4 regions of the Siminovitchia sp. FSL H7-0308 genome follow, and region 1 is predicted to be linked to each of the others. Evidence: predicted binding sites of a transcription regulator. Region 1 holds the regulator's gene; each other region holds the start of a gene.
The links. The regulator LexA, encoded in region 1, represses DNA repair genes until DNA is damaged. The targets are predictions, from matches to a motif close to CGAACATATGTTCG.
Positions count from the first base shown of each region.

Region 2: the regulator LexA is predicted to act here: its motif matches at 2,136-2,149, upstream of MHB50_RS11900 (DNA repair exonuclease).
Region 3: the regulator LexA is predicted to act here: its motif matches at 2,187-2,200, upstream of addB (helicase-exonuclease AddAB subunit AddB).
Region 4: the regulator LexA is predicted to act here: its motif matches at 2,364-2,377, upstream of uvrB (excinuclease ABC subunit UvrB).

Region 1 covers NZ_CP150282.1:2,005,908-2,012,110, reverse strand. The annotation lists gene MHB50_RS09585 (stage II sporulation protein P) at 68-1,162, shown strand; gene lexA (transcriptional repressor LexA) at 1,241-1,861, opposite strand; gene MHB50_RS09575 (hypothetical protein) at 2,015-2,200, shown strand; gene MHB50_RS09570 (recombinase family protein) at 2,223-2,879, shown strand; gene MHB50_RS09565 (DUF896 domain-containing protein) at 3,033-3,266, shown strand; gene tkt (transketolase) at 3,384-5,402, shown strand; gene sirA (sporulation inhibitor of replication protein SirA) at 5,761-6,198, shown strand.
Region 2 covers NZ_CP150282.1:2,487,331-2,493,533, forward strand. The annotation lists gene MHB50_RS11895 (AAA family ATPase) at 1-869, opposite strand, end outside; gene MHB50_RS11900 (DNA repair exonuclease) at 884-2,113, opposite strand; gene MHB50_RS11905 (YhzD family protein) at 2,246-2,431, shown strand; gene MHB50_RS11910 (Cof-type HAD-IIB family hydrolase) at 2,488-3,354, opposite strand; gene MHB50_RS11915 (YlbF family regulator) at 3,632-3,985, opposite strand; gene MHB50_RS11920 (DUF445 family protein) at 4,017-5,159, opposite strand; gene MHB50_RS11925 (YheC/YheD family protein) at 5,581-6,203, shown strand, end outside.
Region 3 covers NZ_CP150282.1:2,452,867-2,459,069, forward strand. The annotation lists gene addB (helicase-exonuclease AddAB subunit AddB) at 1-2,106, opposite strand, end outside; gene MHB50_RS11710 (TVP38/TMEM64 family protein) at 2,868-3,482, opposite strand; gene MHB50_RS11715 (hypothetical protein) at 3,679-4,095, shown strand; gene MHB50_RS11720 (competence protein ComK) at 4,112-4,660, opposite strand; gene MHB50_RS11725 (IDEAL domain-containing protein) at 4,883-5,107, shown strand; gene MHB50_RS11730 (M48 family metallopeptidase) at 5,153-6,203, opposite strand, start outside.
Region 4 covers NZ_CP150282.1:555,316-561,518, forward strand. The annotation lists gene MHB50_RS02590 (EAL domain-containing protein) at 76-1,791, opposite strand; gene MHB50_RS02595 (aspartyl-phosphate phosphatase Spo0E family protein) at 1,855-2,049, opposite strand; cyclic di-GMP riboswitch class I at 2,143-2,224, opposite strand; gene uvrB (excinuclease ABC subunit UvrB) at 2,498-4,471, shown strand; gene uvrA (excinuclease ABC subunit UvrA) at 4,479-6,203, shown strand, end outside.

The sequences.
Region 1 (6,203 bases):
TTAATCATAGACTCTATCAACGCTCATATAAATGGTATTACAAAATCTTTCTTAAAGGATGAACCCGATGTTCAAATTCGCAGCAAAATCTTTTGCAACGGTTGTCGCACTTTTTTGCCTAATTTCGGCAATTGCCTTTTCAAGTGTAAAAATCAGCTTATTGTCCTTCATAGGTGATGATCCGTCAAGAACAGAAACTTTCCTATATGTCATGTCGTTGGAAAACCACGCTTTACAATCCGTTATTCCCGAAGGTTTTGAACAGACTTTGGGCAGAGATATTCTCGAATTATTTACGAACATCAATCTGCGGAACATGAAGACATTTTTAATTAGTGAGATTCCGGGACTGCATGCAGCGACCCCAAAAATTATTGTGGCTGGAAAAGGGACTGATTTTACGAATCTTCCGATTGAATCCCCGCCTCCGGATGATTTGGATGTTTGGGAAGAGAGTGATGATTCTGCGGAGGAATCTCCGCCGACAAAAGAACAGACAACAATAGATAAGCCCGTTGTTTTTATCTATTCTTCACATAATACGGAGTCATTTCTTCCTCTTCTTCCAAATGTAACGGATCCAAACCGCGCGTGGCACAAAGAGAAAAATGTGACACTGCTAGGAAAAAGATTGGGAGAAAAACTGGGAGAAAAGGGAATTAGTACGTTGGTGAATGAGGTCGATATTCAGGCGCTTTTGAAAAAAAGAAATATGAAATTCTTTCAATCATATGAGCTTTCACGTGAGATTGCCGTGGAAACGATGAAACAAAAAGAGGAAGTCCGCTTTTATTTTGATATTCATCGAGATTCGCAGAGAAAAGGGGTTACGACTGCGACAATTAACGGAAAAACGTATGCCAAGCCGTATTTTGTGATCGGACAGGAACATCCGAACTATCAGAAAAACCTGGAATTCGCAACACGATTGCATCATTCTATTCAAGAAAAATATCCCGGGCTGTCAAGAGGGGTTTTTGGAAAAACGAAGGCAGACGGGAATGGAGTATACAACCAAGATTTAACCGAAAATGCGCTCTTGATCGAGATTGGCGGGGTGGATAATACGTTGGAGGAACTCTATCGTACAGTCGATGTATTGGCGGAAGTGTTTAGCGAATATTATTGGGGTGAAGCAAAGGAAGCGGGCACAAATAAGTGAGCAAAAAATAAGCGGCTCAATGCGATACGGGGGATTGGGCCGCTCGTGCGTCGTGTATGGATAGCGAAGGAGGCTTGATCAATGGACAAAGCGCCTGTATAAGGCGATCACTTTTCCCAAAATGACGACATTGGATACGATAATGGGCTCCATACTCGCGTTTTCCGGTTGAAGTCTGAAATAGCCGGTTTCTTTATAAAACCTTTTGACTGTCGCTTCGTCTTCTTCGGTCATTGCGACGACAATATCTCCGTTGTTGGCCGTTTTTTGTTGGCGCACGATGACAAAATCACCATCATGAATCCCGGCTTCTATCATACTTTCACCTACGATTTCCAGCATGAATACTTGCTCGTCTGCCGGAACAAGTAATTCCGGAAGCGGATAGTAATCTTCAATATTCTCAACTGCTGAAATCGGCAGCCCGGCAGTGACTTTACCGACAAGCGGAACATTGACCGTTTTTTGAACGATTGTTTCCTCATTCTGGTTTAAAACTTCAATGGCTCTCGGTTTTGTCGGATCGCGCCTGATAAGGCCTTTGCTTTCCAGCCTGGCGAGATGCCCGTGTACAGTGGAGCTTGATGCGAGGCCAACCGCTTTCCCAATCTCGCGAACAGACGGAGGATAGCCCTTTTTTTTCACTTCATCTTTTATAAAGTTTAATATGTCTTCTTGCCTTTTTGTAAGTTTTGACACCTTTTCACACCCTTTTTCCCGTGATGAATTGACCTTATTATAGCATGCGGTTTTTCATTAAGCAAACATGGGTTCGTAATTTTATTGACACAAACAGGTGTTCCTATTATAATGTTTTTTGGATGCGAACAAACTTTCGGGGAGGGAATATGAATGATTGCGTCCGTATGGAAACATTATTCATTCGTCATTATCTTTTTTATACTGTCATTAATTATGGGATTAGTCATGATATTCAATTGGGAACAAGAGAATACTTCCTTGAAAACTGTCGAAGCAAATGTATACAATGATCTACAAGATCAAAGTGAAATGACAATGAATCAAAAAAATAGATGACTTTTGTTTTGGGGTTGAAAAAATGCATGCCATTATTTACTGCAGGGTCAGTACAAACAAACACACACAGGAAACCTCATTGGAAAGACAACAGGAAGAACTTGTGCAAGCGGCAAAAATGTGGGGGTTTGATGTAAGTGACATCATTCTCGACAAAGCGAGCGGCTATGATTTAAACCGTCCCGGCGTACTTGATATGCTCGACAAAATAGAAGGCGATAAAATTGGTGCTGTCCTGATCCAGGATGAAACGAGGCTTGGACGGGGCAATGCCAAAATAGCCCTCATGCATGTTCTTCTTAAGCAAGGTGTAACATTGTACAGCCTGTCTCATAACGGAGAACTGCAAATATCGGAAACAGACTCCATTCTATTGGATATTGTGGCGATGATCGAAGAACATCAGAGGAAATTGCATAATATCAAAATTAAACGGGGCATGAAGAGAGCCGTTGCCAAGGGCTATCAACCGGAGAAAAACTTGAAAAACCAGGGGAACCGGCATGGGCGGGAAAGAATAGAGGTCCCGGTGGAAGAAATCATTCGCCTTAGACAAAACAATATGACCTTTGAAGAGATAGCTGCCATGATGAGGGGGTTCGGTTTCAAAGTTTCCAAAGCAACGGTACATAGACGATACAAAGAGTTTATGGAGCAGGAGGATAATCAGGGTTCATGACAGTGTTGTCCACTGTTGTCCATCTCTGACATTGCGAACTCTAGCTTCATGTAGATAGTGCGTTTTCATCTATCAGTCAGGGGCGTATAGATTGTTTTCACCCATCGATTTTAGTAAACTGGAGCTAACTTAACGTAAAAAAGGAGTTTGAGTATGCTTTCAAAAGAAAAGCTCGCCAGGATTAATGCGCTAGCCCGAAAAGCGAAAGAAAAAGGCCTGTCCAAGGAAGAAGCAAAGGAGCAGTCGAGACTTCGCGGCGAATATTTAAAAGCGTTTCGCTCTTCCATGAAACAGACAATTGAACAAGTAAGGGTGTTTGATTCTACGGGACAAGAAGTAACGCCTGAAAAACTTCGCTCTATCCAGCTAAAGAAAAAACTTCATTAAAATTTCTTTACAAACATCGACCCGCTTCGATGTTTTTTTATACTCAAAAGTTGTGAAAATGCAAAAATATCTTTATGATATGTTATAGAACAAAATGGGAAAGGAAGAGATATTTAGATGCATAACAACAATGTGGCCGAGATTGACGCGCTGGCCATCAATACAATTAGAACGCTGTCAATCGACGCAATTGAAAAGGCGAATTCAGGTCATCCCGGCTTGCCGATGGGAGCAGCACCCATGGCCTATACATTATGGGCAAAATATATGAACCACAATCCAAAAAATCCCGAATGGTTCAACCGCGACCGTTTTATTTTATCAGCGGGTCACGGTTCAATGCTTTTATACAGTCTCCTTCACTTGTCAGGTTACGACCTTAAAATGGAAGACATTAAACATTTTAGACAATGGGGAAGCAAAACGCCTGGACATCCGGAATATCGGTATACACCTGGGGTAGAGGCGACAACGGGGCCGCTGGGACAAGGAATCGGAATGGCGGTTGGTATGGCCATGGCTGAACGCCATTTGGCGGCTGTTTACAATAAAAAAGATTACAATATTGTCGACCACTATACATATACACTCTGCGGTGACGGGGATTTAATGGAAGGGGTGGCTTCCGAAGCCGTTTCACTGGCAGGTCATCTCAAGCTTGGAAAGTTGATTGTATTGTATGATTCCAACGATATCACCCTTGATGGGGATCTGGACAAATCATTTTCGGAAAATGTAGGTGCCAGGTTTGAAGCATGCGATTGGCAATATATCCGTGTTGAAAACGGAAATGACCTTGAGCAGATTTCCGAAGCCATTGAACTAGCCAAAGCCGATCATACTCGCCCGACTTTGATTGAAGTAAAGACCATTATCGGCTACGGAGCCCCAAATAAGTCCGGTAAATCAGATGCCCACGGGGCCCCGCTCGGTGAAGCGGAAATGAAGCTTACAAAAGACTATTACAAATGGACATATGAAGAAGATTTTTATGTTCCTAAAGAAGTATATGAACATTTTGAAGAAACAGCGATCAAACGCGGAACTCGAAAAGAGGCAGAGTGGCGAACGCTCTTTGAAAGCTATAAAGCCGCTTTCCCTGAACTTGCCAGGCAATTGGAAGGCGCCATTGAAGGAAAACTTCCTGAAGCGTGGGATAAAGATATCCCGACATATGTAGAAGGATCCAGTCTGGCAACAAGGGCATCAGGCAGTGAAGTGATGAACAGCATTGCCAAAAATCTTCCTTATCTCATTGGCGGGGCTGCGGATCTGGCTAGCTCTAACAAAACAATGATCAAAGAAGAAAAAGATTTTTCCCCAGTTTCTTACGAAGGCAGGAACATCTGGTTTGGGGTACGCGAATTTGGTATGGGCACGGCCTTAAATGGGATGGCTCTTCATGGCGGGTTGAAAGTTTTTGGTGGTACGTTCTTTGTATTCTCGGACTATCTTCGTCCCGCCATCCGGCTTGCATCCTTAATGGAAATCCCAGTGACTTATGTATTTACACATGACAGCATCGCTGTTGGGGAAGACGGCCCTACACATGAACCTATCGAGCAACTTGCTTCGTTGCGCGCAATGCCTGGCTTGTCTGTGATCAGGCCTGCTGATGCCAATGAAACAGCGGCGGCATGGCGCTTATCGATAGAATCTGAAAATAAGCCGACTGCGCTCGTTTTAACGCGGCAAAACCTGCCGACATTGCCGTTTACGGCAGAAAGAGCCAAAGACGGTGTTGAAAAAGGCGCCTATATTATTTCACCTGCTCATAAAGAGCAGGCAGATGTCCTGTTGATTGCTACAGGATCTGAAGTAAACTTGGCAATCGCTGCACAAAAAGCCCTTCAAAAAGAAGACATTCATGCTTCCGTTGTCAGCATGCCGTCATGGGATCGCTTTGAACAGCAATCAGATGAATACAAAGAAACTGTGCTCCCGAAAACTGTTAAAAAACGCTTGGCCATCGAGATGGGTTCATCACTTGGCTGGCATAAATATACAGGGGATGAAGGGGATATCTTGGCAATCGATCGTTTTGGTGCCTCAGCTCCTGGTGAAAAGGTGATCGAAGAATATGGCTTCACAGTCAATAACGTCGTTCAAAAGGTAAAAGCTTTGCTTCAAAAATAAAAGGAAATGTTCCTGCTAGGAAATTCTTTTTTGTGTCTGGCTCCAGCCGTTTGGCTGGGGCTTTTTGCCGTTACAGCTCTCCCTTTTTCGATATGCTCATGCTATGTAATCGCCGCGAATCGGAATTCTATCTTCTTCTCTTAAGCAACATTCACAAAAACGTTTCGAGAATGTCATCTTTTTCTTGGAAACATTCGTTTGTTTTTGAAAAAAATGATCTTTTGTTAAAAAAAGGGAAATCATTAGGTCATCTAGAATATATGTTAAAAAATGATTTGTGAAAGAGTACAGAGGAATTGACAAACTTCTTATAGCGTCTCCATTATAATAATGAAAAACGGCGGGAGTGACGAAGCAAGTGAGAAAATACTCAATTTATTTAATAAAAGATGAGTTTGCAGATTACTTTTATGGCCGTGAAAGTAAATTTTATAAATTATTTACCGCACAAGATGCGAACATAGACAAACAGAGGAAGATTATTAAGCAGCAAATCGACTATATAACCCGGCCCTTACCTTTTTTAGAACTGCATAAGTTATTATCAGAGTCTATACAAAACAGAAAAATAATGATTAAGGGAAAAGTATACTGTACAGGAAATCCCAAAGGGAGAAATGGAGCAGAACTGGCCATTGAAGAAAACTTGCTATGTTTGAAGGCTTGGGGCGGATTTGAGTCAGAGTCTGTTTTTTTTGAAGTACTTCGAAAATATGAAGGCCATTTTTTTGCCGTTGATAGAGAAAATGAACGCTATGGTTGGGTGAAACCTGTAAAAGAAAGAAAATACATATGAAATGC
Region 2 (6,203 bases), 480 kb from region 1:
GCCAAAGCACTGCTCACTTGAATCAGTTGATCTTTATATTTTTCAAGCCTGGCAATCCCTTCTGTCGGAAAATCGACAGGACCCACTTGTTCAAGCCGGCTTTTGATCTGTTCGGCCTCCATGATGAGCGGCCAGGACTTATACAAGTTCTCATAGTTTCTTAGCTGTTCCTTTTTCAAACGAAGTAACTCTTCAAGTTCCCTCATGGCTTGTTTTACAGACTCTTTCTTTTGGAGCAACGTTTCATATTGTGCGTTTTCTTGCCTGGCATGTTTAAGAAGCTGTTCCTGCTCACGGAGCTTTTTCATTTGGACATTCATCCGGGGTTTGCGTCCGCCTGGTTTAAAAAGATCATGCATGTTTTTTTGCAGATGCTGTTCCGCTTGGAGTAATAAGTCTGTTCCCACTGTTCCGGCAGCGATTAAATACTTGGCGATATCCTCTTCTTTTAATCGGTGGATTTGCTGCAATCCTTCGAGGCGAAAAGAAAAAATACTTTCAAACATCTGCCTGTCCATTCCGTTTAAAAGTTCGCGTAAAAATGCTTCATCTTTGATCGTTCCGTCTTCCAACACAATTGTTACATCTCCCGCAGCCTTTCCCCTTACTCGTTCGATGACGACTTCACCAAATTTACCGGTTGCCATGACCAATTTACCGCCATAAGAAGAGCCGGTTTTCGGTTCATATCTTGGCTGAGATGTCTGTTGTTTGCCTGGAAATCCGAATAACATGCTTTGGATAAACGACATGATCGTCGATTTGCCCGCTTCATTCTCACCGTAAAAAATTTGGAAATCCCCCATGTTTTTAATATGGAGATCGTTAAATTTACCATATCCGTATATGTAAATTTCTATAAGCCGCAATGATTCTCCCCCCTTCACTTCATCCTGGAAATCGAGTCAATCACAAGCTTTTGGGCAGAATAAAGTATCTCGTCTAATTCCTGTTCAGTGAAAGCATCCAAATAACGACTTCCATATGTATGGGAGTAAAGATCAGCAATCGCTTCATCTAATCCATCGCTCTTTAATTCCAAAACGATGCTTTCGATAGTGTCGGCCAGTTTTTCATCAATAACACTCGAGGAATGAAGCATCGTGGCATGAATCTTATAAGGCCAAACAAATGCTCCTTCGAAATCAGCATTGTCTTGAAGCATTTCTAGAAACTCTTCATTCTCAATCGTTCGCAAAACGTTATCCAAAAGCAAATCCGCCTGGTGAAGGGTCAAACTGCAAAGGACCCCTTCGGCTTTGTTTGACCGGAGTGATTCCATTTCTTTTATACATTCATTAAAAAGCTGCGTTAGATCCATGCCTTCCCGAATGTGGATGTCGATTGATTCCCAGCGAATATCCGCCGTTTCAATAAATTCCACTTCCGTTTCGCCCGCCTCTTTTAAAACAACAAAATAACAACCTTTTTCCCCATACTCTTTTTGGTGCCTTCCTTGAATGTTTCCCGGATATACGATATACGGATTGGAATGCAGTATTTGTTTTTGATGTATGTGGCCGAGCGCCCAATAATCCATGGTTTTTTTGAGCAATTCATCAACTGAAAAAGGAGCATAAGGCTGATGCGTCCCTCCTTGCCCTTCTTCGCTTCCATGAAGCATGGCAATATGGAAATCGGCCCCTTCCACTCTTTTATATTCTGCGACTTTCCGGGAATAGACATGCCGCTTTGGATAACTGAATCCGTACACATAAGCGGAAACCCCGTTTTTCCCAATCCATTTGACGGACTCCACTTTCTCTGAAAAGATCCGAACATTTCCCGGCATGTCAAGCGAGATCCAGCCGCCGTCCAAGTGATCGTGATTCCCGTGTATCATAAAAACGGATATGCCGCTTTCTTCCAATCGCTGCAACTGTTTTCTCAATCGCGCCTGTGCTTTGATGCTGCGGTCTTCCCCGTCATATAAATCACCACATATGAGCACGAAATCAACCTTTTTTTCGATAGCCGCGTCAATTACGTTTTGAAATGCCGTAAATGTACTTTCCCTTAAACGCTGTACCAATGGTTTCGGCAAATGGCCCAAGCCCCGGAAAGGACTGTCCAAATGCAAATCTGCTGTATGTATAAAACGGATTTCTTTCATGATGACAGCCACCCCCCCCAAACGAATATACGTTCTCATTATTATACTAAAGTTTGGGAGTACATGCCATCACCACCTTTTCATTTTACCGCAAGTATGTAATGATAGTGATAAAAAAAGGAGGTTCATAGAATGGGAACCTATTACTTAACCGCTTTTGAGAAAACAGGGAAAACATTGCTGGATGAAACGTTTGAAGCAAACAATGAAAGCGAGGCCAAAGAGAAAGGGAACGCCATTCTGGCTGAAAAAGGACTGCTTCAACACACACACCGATGCACAACACAAGCGGGACAGCTTGTTTTATTTCACCGCTGACAATGAACAGGCGCCTCCGAGCTTTTACCAAAAGCCGAAGGCGCCTTTCCAAGCGTTTATTTAAGCATATTGTTCTTTTTTAAAAATTCGATGCGATACTGCTTTCGAAAATGTTCTCGAACCATGTAGGCCAAGCCGTTTTCATTATTGGTCCTCGTAATCCAGTCTGCGGAATCTTGAAGCGCAATAGGCGCATTGCCCATGGCAACACCCAAACCCGCCCAACTGACGAGAGGAATATCATCCATGCCTGCTCCGACGGCAACAACTTCGTGCTGCTTGATGCCATAGTGGTTACAAATATACTTGATCCCATTTAACTTTGAAGCGCCCGCCGCCACAATTTCCATCTTTAGTCCATCGGATTCTATGCAATGGACTTCTTCGTACATTTCCTCAATCGCTTTTTTCGCATCTTCCAAATCCTTTTTCGCGAAAAAAACCACTTCCATTTTTGGTGGAGAAACAGGATCATCCAACAGTCGTTCACTTAGAGAATCAACGTACCTTTCTTGGTAGATGAAGCGGCTCGCCGATTGAAAAACAACCTTTGCCAGCATGTTGTTGGGGACCTTCACTTTATTGCCAAGTAAAAATTTTTCATGTACAAGGCGAATTTGGCAAGAAAAAGATTCTAAAAGCGTGACGAGTTCACTTGTAATCTGCTCATTAATTCGATGAACATATATCGGTTTGTTTAATTCTTTGGCGATGAAAGCGCCTTGATGCGTAGCTAAATAGGAGTCAAGCTTTAGCATTTTCGCCACACGTTTGGCTGCCGGAAAGTTCCTCGATGTGGCGATCGTTATATGAATTCCCTTTTGCAGCGCAAAATCCACCGCTTCCCGGGTATGTTTATGAATCTTGCCATTGTCTTGCTCAAGAGTTCCATCGATATTCATGACAAGCATTTTATATACCATGTTGCATGCTCCCCCTTTACGCAGTCTCTGCCTTTATTTATATATACGAGATGCGCGGGACAATTAGAACAAACTTGACGGATTGGAAAATAGCAAGAAAACGGGGCTGGACATAAGCAAATACGAAATAGCAAAGGGACCGGAACAAAAACCCTGTAAAAATGAAACAAACCGCATGGAAACAAGTTTCAAAACCTTGATTTCACGCGGTTTTATTCTCACGATTTTTACGAATATGAATCAGCTTTCAACTTATGTTCCAGCCCCTTCGTTCAAATCACCCGAAACTGGGACCATACAGATCATCAAGTGGTTTCAGAATGATTTTATTTAATTCGGCAATGATCATGCTCATCCGTTGTTCTGCATCCATTAACTTCGCCACTTTATGATGTTGCTGCACCCGGTTGGCAATTTCTTGTGCTTTCATTACTTCATCATCAGTAATATGCAGGCCTTCCATTTGTTTGTGCTGAAGCTGCAATTGAACATTCCGAAACTCATCAAACAAGTCACGGGCTGCCGGATCATTGGCGACTGCTTCAAACATTTGCTTCAGGTGGCTGAATTCTGTGCTTCTTCGCACCGCTTTTTCAAGAACATACGCTTGATCATATAAATTGGTACTCATATTAACAACTCCTCCCTCATCGTTTAACATACTATGATGCAACTGTAACAATGATACCCTGTATGATTCCAATTACTCCCCCCAATATCGCTCCGAGATAAGTGATCATGACCAATTCTTTTTTAGCGATTGAAATGACAAGCTCTTCCAATCGTTTCAGGGAGAAAGATTCTATTTCGTTCCGAATAATGTCTTCTATTTGAAAACGTTCCAACACCTCGCCGGATTGTTTCGTCAAGTACTCCCCTGCGATGGACAGAAGATTCGGGAGGACAGATTCCTTTATTTTAGCCCGATAAGGGAGGACAAGTTCACTGATCGGCTTTTGTAAAATGTCATCCACTTTCACCATCTTTGCAGCCGTTTCTTGCAAAAATGAAATAGCTTTTTGATCATTTAAATGTTGCAGAAATTCATGCGCCTTTTTACGTTTAAATTTGGCTGTTTCTTCTTCCATGATGGAGACAAGTACTTGTTTTGTGTTTGGATGATGCAGAAATTTGTTCAACTCAGGCTGCACCTTTTCAGCAAGCTGTTCCTCACCAATAAACATTTGAATCAGGTTCCATATTTTCCCCCGGGTTTTGAAAAAGTTTTCAATCATGACAGTGATTTTCTCTTTGCCTTCCTCACTTGTAAAATACTCGCTCCCCTTTTGAATGATTCGGTCGGCAATAAGGGGAATGTTTTGCTGAAAAACTTCCAACCACTGTTCGGGAACGATCTCCATTAATGATTTGTCTTTATATTGTTGCTTTAATGAATAAAACTTTTTTTCAATTTGGGTATTCATATATACAGATATTTTTTCACCCGGGGCGAATATTTGCATGTGTTCCAACAATTCTTCCAATGTCATCCCTTTGTCAAGCCAATGAGATATCTTGTCATTGATCCAGATTTCCATTTCTTGTTTGAACGTTTCATCTGTCAATTTTTTATTAATGCTGTCGGGCGTGACTAAATGGCTGACGACAAGCCGCCCTATTTGTGCCGCCAGTTCCCCTTGTCTTTTCGGAATTAACCCCGGCGTAAACGGAAGCCTCCATTTCCCGATATAAACTGGATAAAACGGCCGAAACAGCATCCGAATGGCAAGAAAGTTTGTAAAGCCACCGATCACTGCTCCTATCACCATCATAAACAACACTAATATGAACCAATTGTTCATCATGCATCTCCTCCAACTATGCAAAAGCGTATAAACGATATAAACAAGCACTTTGGATTGGCCACGATCAGCATAAGCCTCTTCAACTGCTATAAGCGTGGTAACCCAGTGGTGGCAACGGTTTTTTCAATGACAGCTAGTCCGAAAAAAACTTGCCGGGGTCGATGATCCGCTTTTCCGACTAGCACACAAGCAAAAAATCAAGCAAGATGTCTTGCAACTACCGGCGCACAGCATACAATGTCCGGCGCAACCGGATAGTGACCGATATTGTTTAGGCGAATATTCATATTTCTTTTGAACACAGACATTTACACTCACATACGATGATAAGAAAAGCGCCCACAAAAACCGGTCATGACCTGATTATAAAGAATGACCGCATACAAGGGCAAATATGGACGCTCCCAGGGAGGCTTCAGCAATGAAAAGACATTTTAAAATTGAGTTTTTTGAAGAGCCAAAGCTGGAATTGCATTACCCGAAGGATTTCACTTTTAAACAAAAACATCAATATGCGGCATTTGGTTCGGCTTTGGAAGAGGCGGTATTTCTAACACATCCGGATGGAAAGAACGTGGTCAGGATCAGTACAGGGTTGCGCGCTGCCCTTGAACTTCCGGATTTTATTTCCTCCATCAGTCTTTTTGAAAATGGGGAAATCTTATTTTTGGGACCGCTCATCGGTATTTACACGTCAGGCTTCACTCCGAAACAGCTTACACCAATTGGACCAAGATCCGACCTCATTGCAAGTTCAATGTCTGTTCATAGAGCGTTAGGAGCTGTCCCGTTTTTATTCGGGAAAGAGCATATTGACTGGGAAAACGGTTGTATCCACGGGTTTTTCCATACGGAGGAGGGTTGGAAAAAAAGTACGGTCCCTTTTCCAAGCATCGTAATGGATCGTCTGCCAAAAAGGTCCAGCGAAAATCGTCATAAATCAGTGTTATTAAAACAAAAGTTTGAAAATGATTATTTGATCTCCTGGTATCATCCCGGCTTTTTCAGCCAACTTGAACTGTATGAAAAACTTTACAATGATTC
Region 3 (6,203 bases), 450 kb from region 1:
CGGTTCGTTTACAACCATGCTTTCAGTTGCATGGGGAAACATTGTCCTGATCCGTTCAATAAATGGAGAAGGCTGAAGGGCTTTCCCTTCATCATCTGCCAATGGATAGGACAGGATGAGTTGCTTTTCGGCTGCAGTAAATGACCGATAAGCCACAAACTCCTCATTCAGCAGCCGCCTTCTGCTGTCCGGAGCAATAGGCACGCCTGCTTGCAATAATGCAGTCCGGTCTTCGTCAGACAACACTCCCCCATCTATCATCCTTGCCGGCAAAACGCCGTCGTTTAAACCGGCTACAAATGCCGTTTTAATATGAGACAACCTCGATAATTCCAAATTGGCAACAAAAACTTGATCTACGGCCGGCGGAATAAGAGAAAACTTCATTTCTTCCAATCCGGAGTCAATAATGGAAATAAATTTATCCAATGAGATGCTCGCATCCCCCAAAATCTCCACAAACTGGTCCAATAACTCAATGATGGCATTCCACGCCTGATCATGCTCCCTTGATTCAATTAACCGGCCTTTCTTCTCGGCATTCTCACTGAGCTGCTCCAATTTTTGCGGAACTTCCAGTTCTTCCAGAAATAAATAGACAGCTTCGCATAAATCCCGTCCCTTTACAGCTTTTTTAAGTCGCCTAGACAGCCTTACAATGGGAAGTGTAACGAGCTCCCTTGAACGGGCGATCTCCCTCTCTATTTCCTTTTCTTTATCAGTCTGTACGAATTGGGCAGACTCCAACCCGCGAAACCGGCTGTACGTCCATCGTTCGTTCTTTGTCCAGTCTTCCCCTTTCTTCCCATAAGCAAGAACGTAATTTTCCAGCCTGTCCATTTGCTCCCGGAACGTCTCAATATGTTCTCCAAGCGGAAAAAGCAGGTCTGTTTTGACAGCCCGAAATACCGGCTCGTATCGCCAGTTTCCATTGATGACCTCCAAAACAGAGCGAAGCAACTCTACGAGCGGATGATTGAGCATTGAACGCTTTTGATCAATAAAAAACGGTATGTCGTAGTCATGAAAAATGGTCTCCAAAGCCGACCGATAATCATTTCCATTCCGGATTAAAACAGCGATATCTTTATAACGGTATCCTTCCTCCATCACCAGCCGGCGAATTTCTCTTGCAATGCCTTCCATTTCCGCCCGGCGATTGGCGGCTGCCATCAATTGTATACCGCCTTCCTCCTTTGAAGCACTCACCGGCCTGCTTTCAAATTGGGCTTCTAAATGGCGCAGGTTTGCAGACTTGAATTTTTTCGCATGCAAAAGCTGGATATCTTGTTCAACCGGAACGTCTTCTTGCTGCGCCATCTCATATAAGTGAGCATACGTTTCGCCAGTCATTCTAAATAGATGAAGTTCATCAGGCAGCTCATGTTGAAAGGGCCGATCCAGTATAAGCGCCACCGTCACCCTGCTGCATTTTTTCAAAAGGCGATTGATCACCAAATATTCCTGGGGCGTAAAATTGTGAAAACCGTCAATATAAATTTCGGCATTCTGCAGATATTGAGACCGGTCAATCAGTTCTGACAACAAGCGCAAGCTATCATTGGAATCCAAATACTTTCCTTCCAGTCCTTTTTCAAAAAGCCGGTAAATCAATTCAATGTCATGGAGTTTATCAGCCAATGCCCGTGTAGAATGAAGAAACGCCATTTCCTCCTTCTGTTTAGCCAGGTCATCAGGCGCCACACAATAATGTTTCAGTTCAGTGAACATCTGTTCCAATTGCTGGACAAAGCCCGATTTATCGGATGCCTGTCGGAACAACTTCAACTCATTCTTATGGTCTTCCACAATTTTTCTGATCAACATATTCAGCCCGGCACTTGTCACATGATTTCTGCTTGACCCGCCTGTTTCCTGAAAAATCCGCCAAGCAAGCCGGGTGAAACTGTATACTTGGGCCCGGATCGTTCCGGCGAGTCCCGGCGTTTGCACCAATTCATATTCAGATAAAAACGTCATTTGCTCCGGAACTATGTATAAAATGGGGGGACCGTCAGGAAGTTCTTTTAACTTCTCTCTGATTTCGTTTAGAATGAATGTCGTTTTTCCTGTCCCCGAACGGCCGATAATAAAACGAAGCGACATATTTCCAACCCCTTTATTCACTTTTTCCCCATGAAACCGAAAAATTTCCTTTTATTATAACATATAACGCCCAACAAATACGAACATACATTCCGCAAGAAAAGTGGGAAAGTCACCGGCCTGCACACAAAAAATGCGATCATTTCAATAAGTACGGTCAAATCGCACAAGACCATTCCCACCGGTGTCAAAATCACATCGGGCCAGTTGACCAATTTACTCGCCTCATTCCTGGGAGCGGGCATGATCAACCGGGTTTGATGACCACTTTTGCGATTTACTCTATAGGGAGGACGGAGCTGTCATGGATGGTGACCGTTTTCTTCGCCTCTCCCGGGAGCGGGCATGATCTATCATAGCTAGTGGTCGGTTTCCGTTATTACTTAGACGTTATACTTGTGTGTGCTCCTTTTTTCAACCTTGGAAAGTAGAATGGTAATGACCGCTGCTGTTTCTGTGATGGACGATCTCTCCTCTGTTCCTTTCATCAAGCATGTTCCATTTAAACGATAAAGTGTACGGTGAGTTTTGCGAGCGCTTTCTCCCCCAAAGTGATACATATGTCTCTCATTTCTTTTCGATTAATTACATGCAACATGAGAAAAGCACCTCCAATATTTGATTGGGGTGCAGTTCAACGTTCACATCTTTATTGCCATCCATTTTCCAGATCATGCGTACGTTTTTTAAATGCGCGACGCCAAAGCCTTTTGTTTATTTGAAAATCTGCGCGACGCAAAAAGAAGGCTTGTACACTTTTCTTAATCGTGCAGACGTGTCTTATCCTTTTCTTTCAGCTTTTCTTCGACCCGTTTTCCAGCATACCACAGGATGGCGATGATCAAACAAACAATTCCCGTTCTGACGGGCTGTTTTACTAAAGAGATGACGTCATATCCAATAAAGCTCATTGTAAAAATCATGACGGCTTTCCCGGTTAACACAGCAAGCATGTATTGATATATGCCTATTTTCGAAAGACCTGCCACAATATTTACGACAGCTGATGGTGTAAACGGAAAACAGAGTAGAATAAATAACGGACCAAAGCCGCGCCTTTCCACCCAAGCCATCAAGCTCCGAACTTTTTCATTCCTGCGCAGAAAGTTGAACACCCGCGCTTCGCCAAATCTTCGTATGAGCAAGAACACAAAATAAGCCCCGCTCGCAGAGCCAATCCAGGAAAACAGAAACCCCCAGCCAAGTCCGAAAGCATTGGCGTTTGCCATCACAAACAAAAACAACGGCAAAAACGGGAAAAACGCCTCTAGGAATGGCAATAAAATACCGGGGAGCGGACCGAAAGAGCGGTACTTTTCGATTAATTCCATCACATTTTCAATCGTTATCCATTCTTTGAAAAAATCCAGATCCATCAATATTCCTCTATTCACAACCGGGAGCACGGCCTTGTTTGTTTTTAAATTATAACATAGCCGCATGCCTCTGATCTATTCTTCTTCCTCCATGCAAGAATTGCCTTCCTTACCAGCAATTTCATCTTGCTATTTCGAATGCCTCTTAGTAAAATGAGAACAAATGTTCCCTTCTTTAAGGAAAGGAGAATGAAAAATGACAAGGATTCCTGACAATGAACGGGATGTAATTGAGCAGGCGATCTACTTGCCAATGGTTCTTTCCGTATTGCGCCGTGACTTGCGCATGATAGAAAAAAGTCCCTTCAAACTAAAAAAACCTTATCAGGAATTGATTCAAAAAACAATGAACATCATTCAGAAGGAGCTTGCAGCAGTAAAACACCATTTGCAAAAAAACAATATCCGTGTCAAGAAAATAAAATCAGACAATGCTTTTACGATGTACATGTTTTTTTACAAAGGCTACGAGGAACACCATAATTACTTTAATCCCCGTCTGCGAAACAGGGTCGAAGAACTGCTCACTGATTATTTGGGCAGCGGCAGCCGGACCAAATCACAAGCGCGTAGCCCCGAAACGGAGCCAACACCAAAAAAGAAGGAGACATGAACATGTTCCTTCTAAATTAAGTCCAATAAAATCCTCTCTGCTCTGAAACCTGATTATGTATCAGCTTGGCAAACTTCTCCATCCGCTTCATATTTTGCATAAATTTAATTCTTAGCATGGCCGTCCGCGATAACTGGTTTTCAAACGAATAAAATGAAATCGGAAGTTCATGGATTTCATTGTTTTGGAATGTAACGATCGTCGCATCTGACCCGTTTCTTTTATGTGAGGTAACATAATCGTGAGAAATCCATATACAATGGGAGCTTGTAGGTGATGCGGTAGGAAAAAGAAAGATGGATGTGTAGGGGTCTACAATAATCGGTGGCTTGTGGGTAATTCCTATGAGCTGCCGTGTCCCGTGTCGTCTTCCATTGAAAGAAGATCCAAAATATTCACAGCTTCTCTTTACGATATTAAAGGGCGGGTCTGAAGATAAGTAACGACCATTCATTTCAAAAATTTCCGAGAGAATTTGAGGATCATTGTTCGTTGCGGGCTTAATCATCATCGTGTACGGGTTAATTTCATAATCCTCAACAAAAACGATGTCCTTTTTCGCCATAGCTCTTCCCCTTTCAACAAACTTCATCATTATTCATATAAATCATAACATACGCGCACAAAAATGTCACATAAATTCCAAATTATATTAAATAATGAAAATTCTCTCATTCATAATAAGCAACAGATTTATTCTTAAAAAACATCTGAAAATTTTCATAGATTAGTTGTATTTTGCCCATTAACCGTGTATAATTAAAAAAAGGTTCCGAGGTGATCATCGATGGAAAGGAAGAAATCTTATCAGGAACTGTTGAAAGAGTATACGATGACACAGCAACAAAAAGAAGCACAAGCGCTTGAGTGGTACACTGACCTTTTCCTGAACGGACTCCTGCAAAAAAGACGCGAAGAGCAGTTGCGAAAAGAAATTGACTTGGCGCTTGACCGAAAAGACAAAGAAGCTTTTATGAAGCTGACAAAAGAATTGGCCAAATATACAGAATAAATACTCAACAATAGTCATCCCCCTCTTAAGGGGGATGTTTTTCATTTATAACTCTTCGTCCCGATCACCTTCAAATTCTTCCATCATTCTAATCCGTTCCAGCATCGTTGGATGTCCATAACGGAAAATTTTCACAAGGTATGGCGGGTTTACTTGGCTTAACCCTGCTTTCGTCAAGTTTTGAAATGTCCGTACGGCCGCGTCTTTGTCCTGTGTCATTTCGATCGCATATCGATCAGCCCGCATTTCCTGGTAACGTGATACCCAGTTTGTCAACGGACTGACGGCAAACAGAAGAATAGAGATTGTCAGCAGAAAAACAGGCAGGGAGCTGATGTTTGTTATACTTTCCACCTTCCACACTGTTCCTCTTTTGGCAACCCACCGTTCCATCCATTTCGCTGTCAGCCACAGGCCCGCAAAGGAAAGCAGCGTATAGCCGGCAATGCCAAAATAAATATGCTTTTCCACGTAGTGGCCCATCTCGTGAGCCATGATAAACAAAACTTCCTCATCATCCAAACGTTCAAGGGTCGTATCCCAAAGAACGATCCTGGAGTTAGATCCAACACCCGTTACATAGGCATTTAACGCATTCGTTTTTTGCGACATATCCACTTCATATACATGTTCCGCCGGTATGTCCGCTTCATTGGCAAGCAGGAGGATTTTGGATTCCAGTTGTTTGTCTTTCAAGGGGTAAAAATCATTATACAGCGGATCAATGACGACAGGCTGGATAAACATCATGAAAATGGAATACGGAACCGACAACACCCATGCGGCCAACCACCACTTCTTTTTAAATTTTTTCATCAAACTATATAGCACGAGGACAAGGATGAACATAGTGGCGTAACTGACCCAAAAATCAATTAATTCATCCTTCATCCACGATGGGAACAACTGTGTGGAAATATTGTAAGTTCTTGAAAATACATAAGAGATATAAGAAAATGGAAAAGTAAATACGAATGATGCAAGAGACAGCCAGAATAAATAAATAGCTGTTTTCAACGGAAACCATTTTGACGCTTGGCCTGCCCAACGTTCGAAGGCGGCTGAAACACCAAAAATAAGTACTAAATAATAAAAC
Region 4 (6,203 bases), 1.5 Mb from region 1:
GGGCCTAACTCTCCGGCTGCTTGCAGTTTCGCTGTATCTCATAGTAGAGGGCTCCCGTTTAAACGGCCGCTCGTGTTATAGCAATCTTGTTTCCACTTCTTTTTCTTTTAAGACCGCCTTGTCTTTTAGAAACATGTTGGCGATTTCCTTGCCGGCGATGGAGCGGCTGAACAGAAAACCTTGCACTTCATTGCAGCCGTATTTTTTTAGGAGTTGATATTGGGCACTCGTTTCCACTCCTTCTGCGATTACTTTTTTTTGCAGCCCTTTCGACAATTCAATGATAAATTTAACAATCATCTCATCTTCAACACTGTGAACGATGTTATGTATAAAGGATCTGTCGATTTTGATCGTATGGAATGGATACTGCTTTAAATAGTGTATGGATGAAAAGCCTGTGCCATAATCGTCCAAAGCAATGCTGATGCCCATTTCCGCCAGTTTTTCCAGTTGCTTTCGGATGAGTTCGCTTGATTTTAACAAGGAACTTTCCGTTAACTCCAGTTCAATGGAAGAAGGTGGTACAGAATAATCTTTCAAGCACTGCCTTATCCTGTCTATTAGGTCATTTTTCAAAAAGCTTTTTGCTGACAAGTTTATGGAAATTTTATGAAAAGGGACCTGCTCTTTTTTCCATTGCTGGATTTGTTGGCAAACCGTACGGATAACAAAGTCATCAATGAGTTGAATGACTTTCCCGTTTTCTTCGGCCATCGGAATAAATGTTGCGGGTGCCACATTCCCTTTGCAGGGATGCTCCCAACGGACAAGCGCCTCGGCTCCAATCGCTTTTTGAGTAAGGACATCAATTTTTGGTTGGTATTCTACATAAAGCTCTTCATTTTGTATGGCCTTTAGCAAGTCGGCTTCCAATTCAAATTTTTTCAGTGTTTCTGCTTTCATCTCGGGCAAATAAAATTGGAAGTTTCCGTTTCCCCGTTCTTCAGCATGTTTCAAAGCAATTCGCGCTTTTTTAAACAATGTTTGAAAATTTTTCCCGTCATAAGGAAACATGCTTCCCCCGATTGTTGCTGTAAATTGAAGATCTTGATGGTTTATGGTGAAGGGGGTTTCAATATGATTGATCAGCTTTTGAGCATCGGAAATGTATTGGTCGTAAGTGTCTGGCTCTGTCCCTTTTAGAAGAATGCCAAGAGTATTTTCTTCGATGCGGAAAACGATATCGTCGTTCTTTTCGTTATTGGTCATATGAGAAACGATTGATTGAATCACTTTTTCTCCTGCTTCAAGTCCGTATACATCAATCACATCATCTAGTTCATCAATGGTTACATAAAAAAAAGCAAAGGTGTCATTTTTATCCACATGTGAAAGCCGTTGATTGACATATTTCTTGGCATGATAATAGCCTGGTTCGCCTTTTAAATAATTAAGCTTTTGGCATGTTTTCAGCTCGATGATGACGACAACTCCTAATAAATCATCATCAATGGATAACGGAATAAATGTAAACTCAGTGTTCAACTGTTGATTGTCAGGGCCTTTGACCGTTGCCTCACTAATGAGGATGGATTCGTCAGCGGCCTTATTCACTTTAAAATATGAAAAAATATGATCAAATATGTTTAGAGCAGATGGATTTTCAATGTCTGCTATATGTAGCAGTTCATGCCCTTTTTGATTGCAAAAAATGATGTTGCCCTTATGGTCAAAAAGGCAAATTGCATGTTCGGAATGCTGGAATGCAATAGAAAAAGCTTCTTCCAAGTTTATGGGCGGCCTGCGTATTTGCCGCCTTTTCCATGTAACTAGCTTCTTAAAGTTCAATGTTGCCCCTTCTTTCCATACTACGCTAATATCGGATCACCTTGCAGAATACAAAGAGTGTCATTATTGTGTTTGATCCATCGCTTGTTTTAATAATTCCTTTTGTTTCAGGTTTAATAATTGGTCGAGTTCTTGACTAAGCTTAACCGTTTTAGCGGCTGTTAGGCCAAATTTTCGCGCACTTCTAATCATTTGTTTCTTCTTAATATAAATGGAGTAATCAATAAAAGGTTTTATAGTCGTGTCACCTCCAAACAAAAAAATCCACCCGATAGAAAAGGTGGATTTTTATTGCATGGAAAAAGTGAACAAAATGATACAATAGTTCCGTCATTTCCAGATCCATCCTTCTTCGGTAACCCGGCTGCCATAGATTTCCCGTAGGCCCGTGGCTTTGCGTCCCTGATTTTCATCAAGTTTGCCATTATCGAAAGGTAGTCATATGTACCCACATTTTAACACCCCATTTTTTTATTTACAACGAAAATTGCCGAAATTTATAATAAATGGTCGAAAATGGTATAGCCTTTTAGGCCTGCCCTTTTCAAACGGCTCTGTATGGCAATGTCATACGAAAATATGTTCGGCCAAACTGTTTACGAAGGCGCATGTTGTGTTAAAATGAATGTATGTGAATCATATCCATTACCTTTCCGATTAACAGTCGGAAGATCATATAGATAGCAGATAAAGGGAGGATGCGGCTTTGATCAACCAGTTTGATATCGTATCGAATTATAAGCCGTCCGGCGATCAGCCAAAGGCGATTGCTCAGCTTGTGGAAGGAATTCGTTCCGGAAAAAAATATCAGACGCTTTTGGGGGCAACAGGAACGGGAAAAACGTTTACGGTGTCGAATGTCATTAAGGAAGTAAACAAACCGACACTCGTCATTGCCCATAACAAGACGCTCGCCGGTCAGCTTTATAGTGAGTTTAAAGAGTTTTTTCCTAACAATGCTGTTGAATATTTTGTCAGTTTCTATGATTATTATCAACCTGAGGCCTATGTTCCCCAGACAGATACATTTATTGAAAAAGACTCCAGTGTCAATGATGAGATCAACAGACTCAGGCACTCGGCGACGTCAGCTTTATTTGAGCGGAAAGATGTCATTATTATTGCGAGTGTTTCCTGTATTTACGGACTCGGTTCCCCGACAGAATACCGTGAGCACGTCCTTTCTCTCCGGACAGGAATGGAGATTGAAAGAAACAATCTGCTTCGCAGGCTGGTGGATCTACAATACGCGCGCAATGATATTGAATTTACAAATGGAACTTTTCGGGTTCGTGGGGATGTCGTCGAAATTTTCCCGATTGCGCGAGAAGAACAATGCATACGGGTGGAATTTTTTGGAGATGAAATCGACCGGATTCGAGTGGTCGACGCCCTCACGGGGGAAATAGTGGGAGACAGAGAACATGCCGCTATTTTTCCGGCTTCCCACTATGTGACAGCGGAAGATAAATTGAGAATTGCCATTAAGAATATAGAAGAAGAACTGGAAGAGCGTTTAGCCGAGCTGCGTGCGGAAGATAAATTGCTCGAAGCCCAGCGTCTAGAACAAAGAACCCGGTATGATTTGGAAATGATGCGGGAAATGGGCTTTTGCTCAGGGATTGAAAACTATTCCCGTCATTTAACGCTCAGACCGCCAGGCGCAACGCCATACACGTTGCTCGACTATTTTCCAGATGACTTCCAAATAGTCATTGACGAATCACACGTAACACTCCCGCAAATCCGCGGCATGTATAATGGAGATCAGGCAAGGAAGCAGGTGCTCGTTGATCACGGTTTCCGCCTCCCGTCAGCCTTAGATAACCGGCCGCTCAAGTTTGAAGAGTTTGAGCAGTACATCCACCAGGTTATTTTTGTGTCGGCCACACCAGGCCCTTATGAACTGGAAAAAACACCCAAAATGGTGGAGCAAATTATCCGTCCGACCGGACTGTTGGATCCAACCATTGATGTCCGGCCAATTGAGGGCCAAATTGATGATTTGCTCGGCGAAATTCAGGATCGGGTTGCCAAAAACGAGCGTGTCCTTATTACGACGCTGACGAAAAAAATGTCGGAAGATTTAACGGATTATTTGAAGGATGTAGGGGTCAAGGTACAGTATTTGCACTCGGAGATAAAAACACTTGAGCGAATAGAAATCATACGGGATTTACGTGTCGGCAAATTTGATGTCCTTGTCGGTATCAACTTGCTCCGGGAAGGGCTTGATATTCCGGAGGTATCGCTTGTAGCTATTCTTGATGCCGATAAGGAAGGATTCCTCCGTTCCGAGCGTTCACTGATTCAAACAATCGGCCGGGCCGCTCGGAATGCGAACGGCCATGTGATCATGTACGCCGACAATGTGACAGACTCGATGAAAAAAGCGATTTCCGAAACAAAGCGGAGGCGCGCCATCCAAGAAGAGTACAATCGAAAACATGGCATTATCCCAACAACCATTCAAAAAGATATTCGCGACGTCATTCGCGCGACGGTTGCGGCTGAAGACAGCGCAGAATACGAATATCAAACGGAAAAACTATCGAAAAACGAAAAAGAAAAGCTGATTGCTTCAATGGAAATAGAAATGAAAGAAGCAGCCAAAGCGCTTGATTTTGAAAGAGCGGCACAGCTTCGAGACGCTATTTTGGAGCTAAAAGCGGAAGGATGAAACGACGATGGCACTTGATAAAATAGTTGTTCAAGGCGCACGGGCCCATAATTTAAAAAATATTGATGTCACAATCCCGAGAGATAAATTGGTAGTTGTAACGGGATTATCAGGCTCCGGGAAATCTTCGCTTGCATTCGATACGATTTATGCAGAAGGTCAAAGACGCTACGTGGAATCACTTTCTGCTTATGCACGGCAGTTCTTGGGACAAATGGATAAGCCTGACGTCGATGCAATCGAAGGGCTGTCTCCGGCGATCTCGATTGACCAGAAGACGACGAGCCGGAATCCGCGCTCCACTGTCGGTACGGTGACAGAGATTTATGATTATTTGCGTTTGCTGTTTGCCCGAATCGGCAAACCTGTATGTCCGATTCACGGAATCGAAATTACGTCGCAAACGATTGAACAAATGGTTGATCGAATCATGGCGTATCCAGAGCGCACACGACTTCAAGTTCTGGCGCCTGTCGTTTCTGGACGCAAGGGAACACACGCTAAGGTGCTGGAAGAGATTAAAAAGCAGGGCTTTGTTCGTCTCAGGGTTAATGGTGAAACGCTTGATCTCAGTGAAGAAATTCGCCTGGAAAAAAATAAAAAACACTCTATCGAAGTCATAGTTGACCGCATTATTGTTAAAGAGGGAGTGGAAAGCCGTCTGGCAGATTCCCTCGAAACGGCTCTCGGCCTTGGGGATGGAAAAGTCATCATTGATGTCATTGGAGAAGAGGAACTGCTTTTTAGCGAACAGCTCGCATGTCCGGAATGCGGTTTTTCCATTAATAAGCTGGAACCGCGCATGTTTTCTTTCAACAGTCCATTTGGAGCGTGCCCAGATTGTGACGGACTCGGCTCCAAGCTCGAAGTAGATAAAGAACTTGTCATTCCCGATTGGGATTTGACGTTGAACGAGGGTGCGATTGCCCCATGGATTCCGGTGAGCTCCCGATATTATCCACAGTTGTTACAATCGGTTTGCCATCACTATGGCATTGATATGGATGTTCCGGTAAAGAACTTGCCTAAAGCCCAAATGGACAAAATTTTGTATGGTTCCGGAAATGAGGTCATCTTGTTCCGATATCAAAATGACTTTGGGCAAATACGCGAAAACAAGATCCGGTTTGAAGGGGTCTTAAGAAATGTGGAACGGCGTTATCAGGAGACGAGTTCTGATTATATCCGAGAGCAAATGGAAAGATATATGGCGGAACATCCTTGCCAAAGCTGTAACGGTTATCGGTTGAGGGTGGAAAGCCTCGCTGTAAAAGTGGAGGGCAACCATATCGGCGAGGTGACCGAGTTATCAATCAAGGAAGCGCAGCAGTTTTTTCAAACGATTCATTTGACGGAAAAAGAAAAACAAATTGCGAACCTGATTTTAAAAGAAATATCTGAACGCCTGCACTTTTTGGTGAATGTCGGTCTGGATTACTTGACGTTGAGTCGTACGGCCGGAACATTATCAGGCGGTGAGGCGCAACGGATCAGGCTTGCCACCCAAATCGGCTCCCGGCTGACCGGAGTGCTGTATATATTGGACGAACCGTCTATTGGTCTTCATCAGCGTGATAACGACAGATTGATCGACACGCTTAAAAGCATGCGCGACATAGGCAATACTCTTATCGTCGTGGAGCATGATGAAGATACGATACTTGCGGCTGACTATCTCATTGACATCGGTCCGGGAGCGGGCGTGCATGGCGGTGAGGTTGTCGCGTGTGGA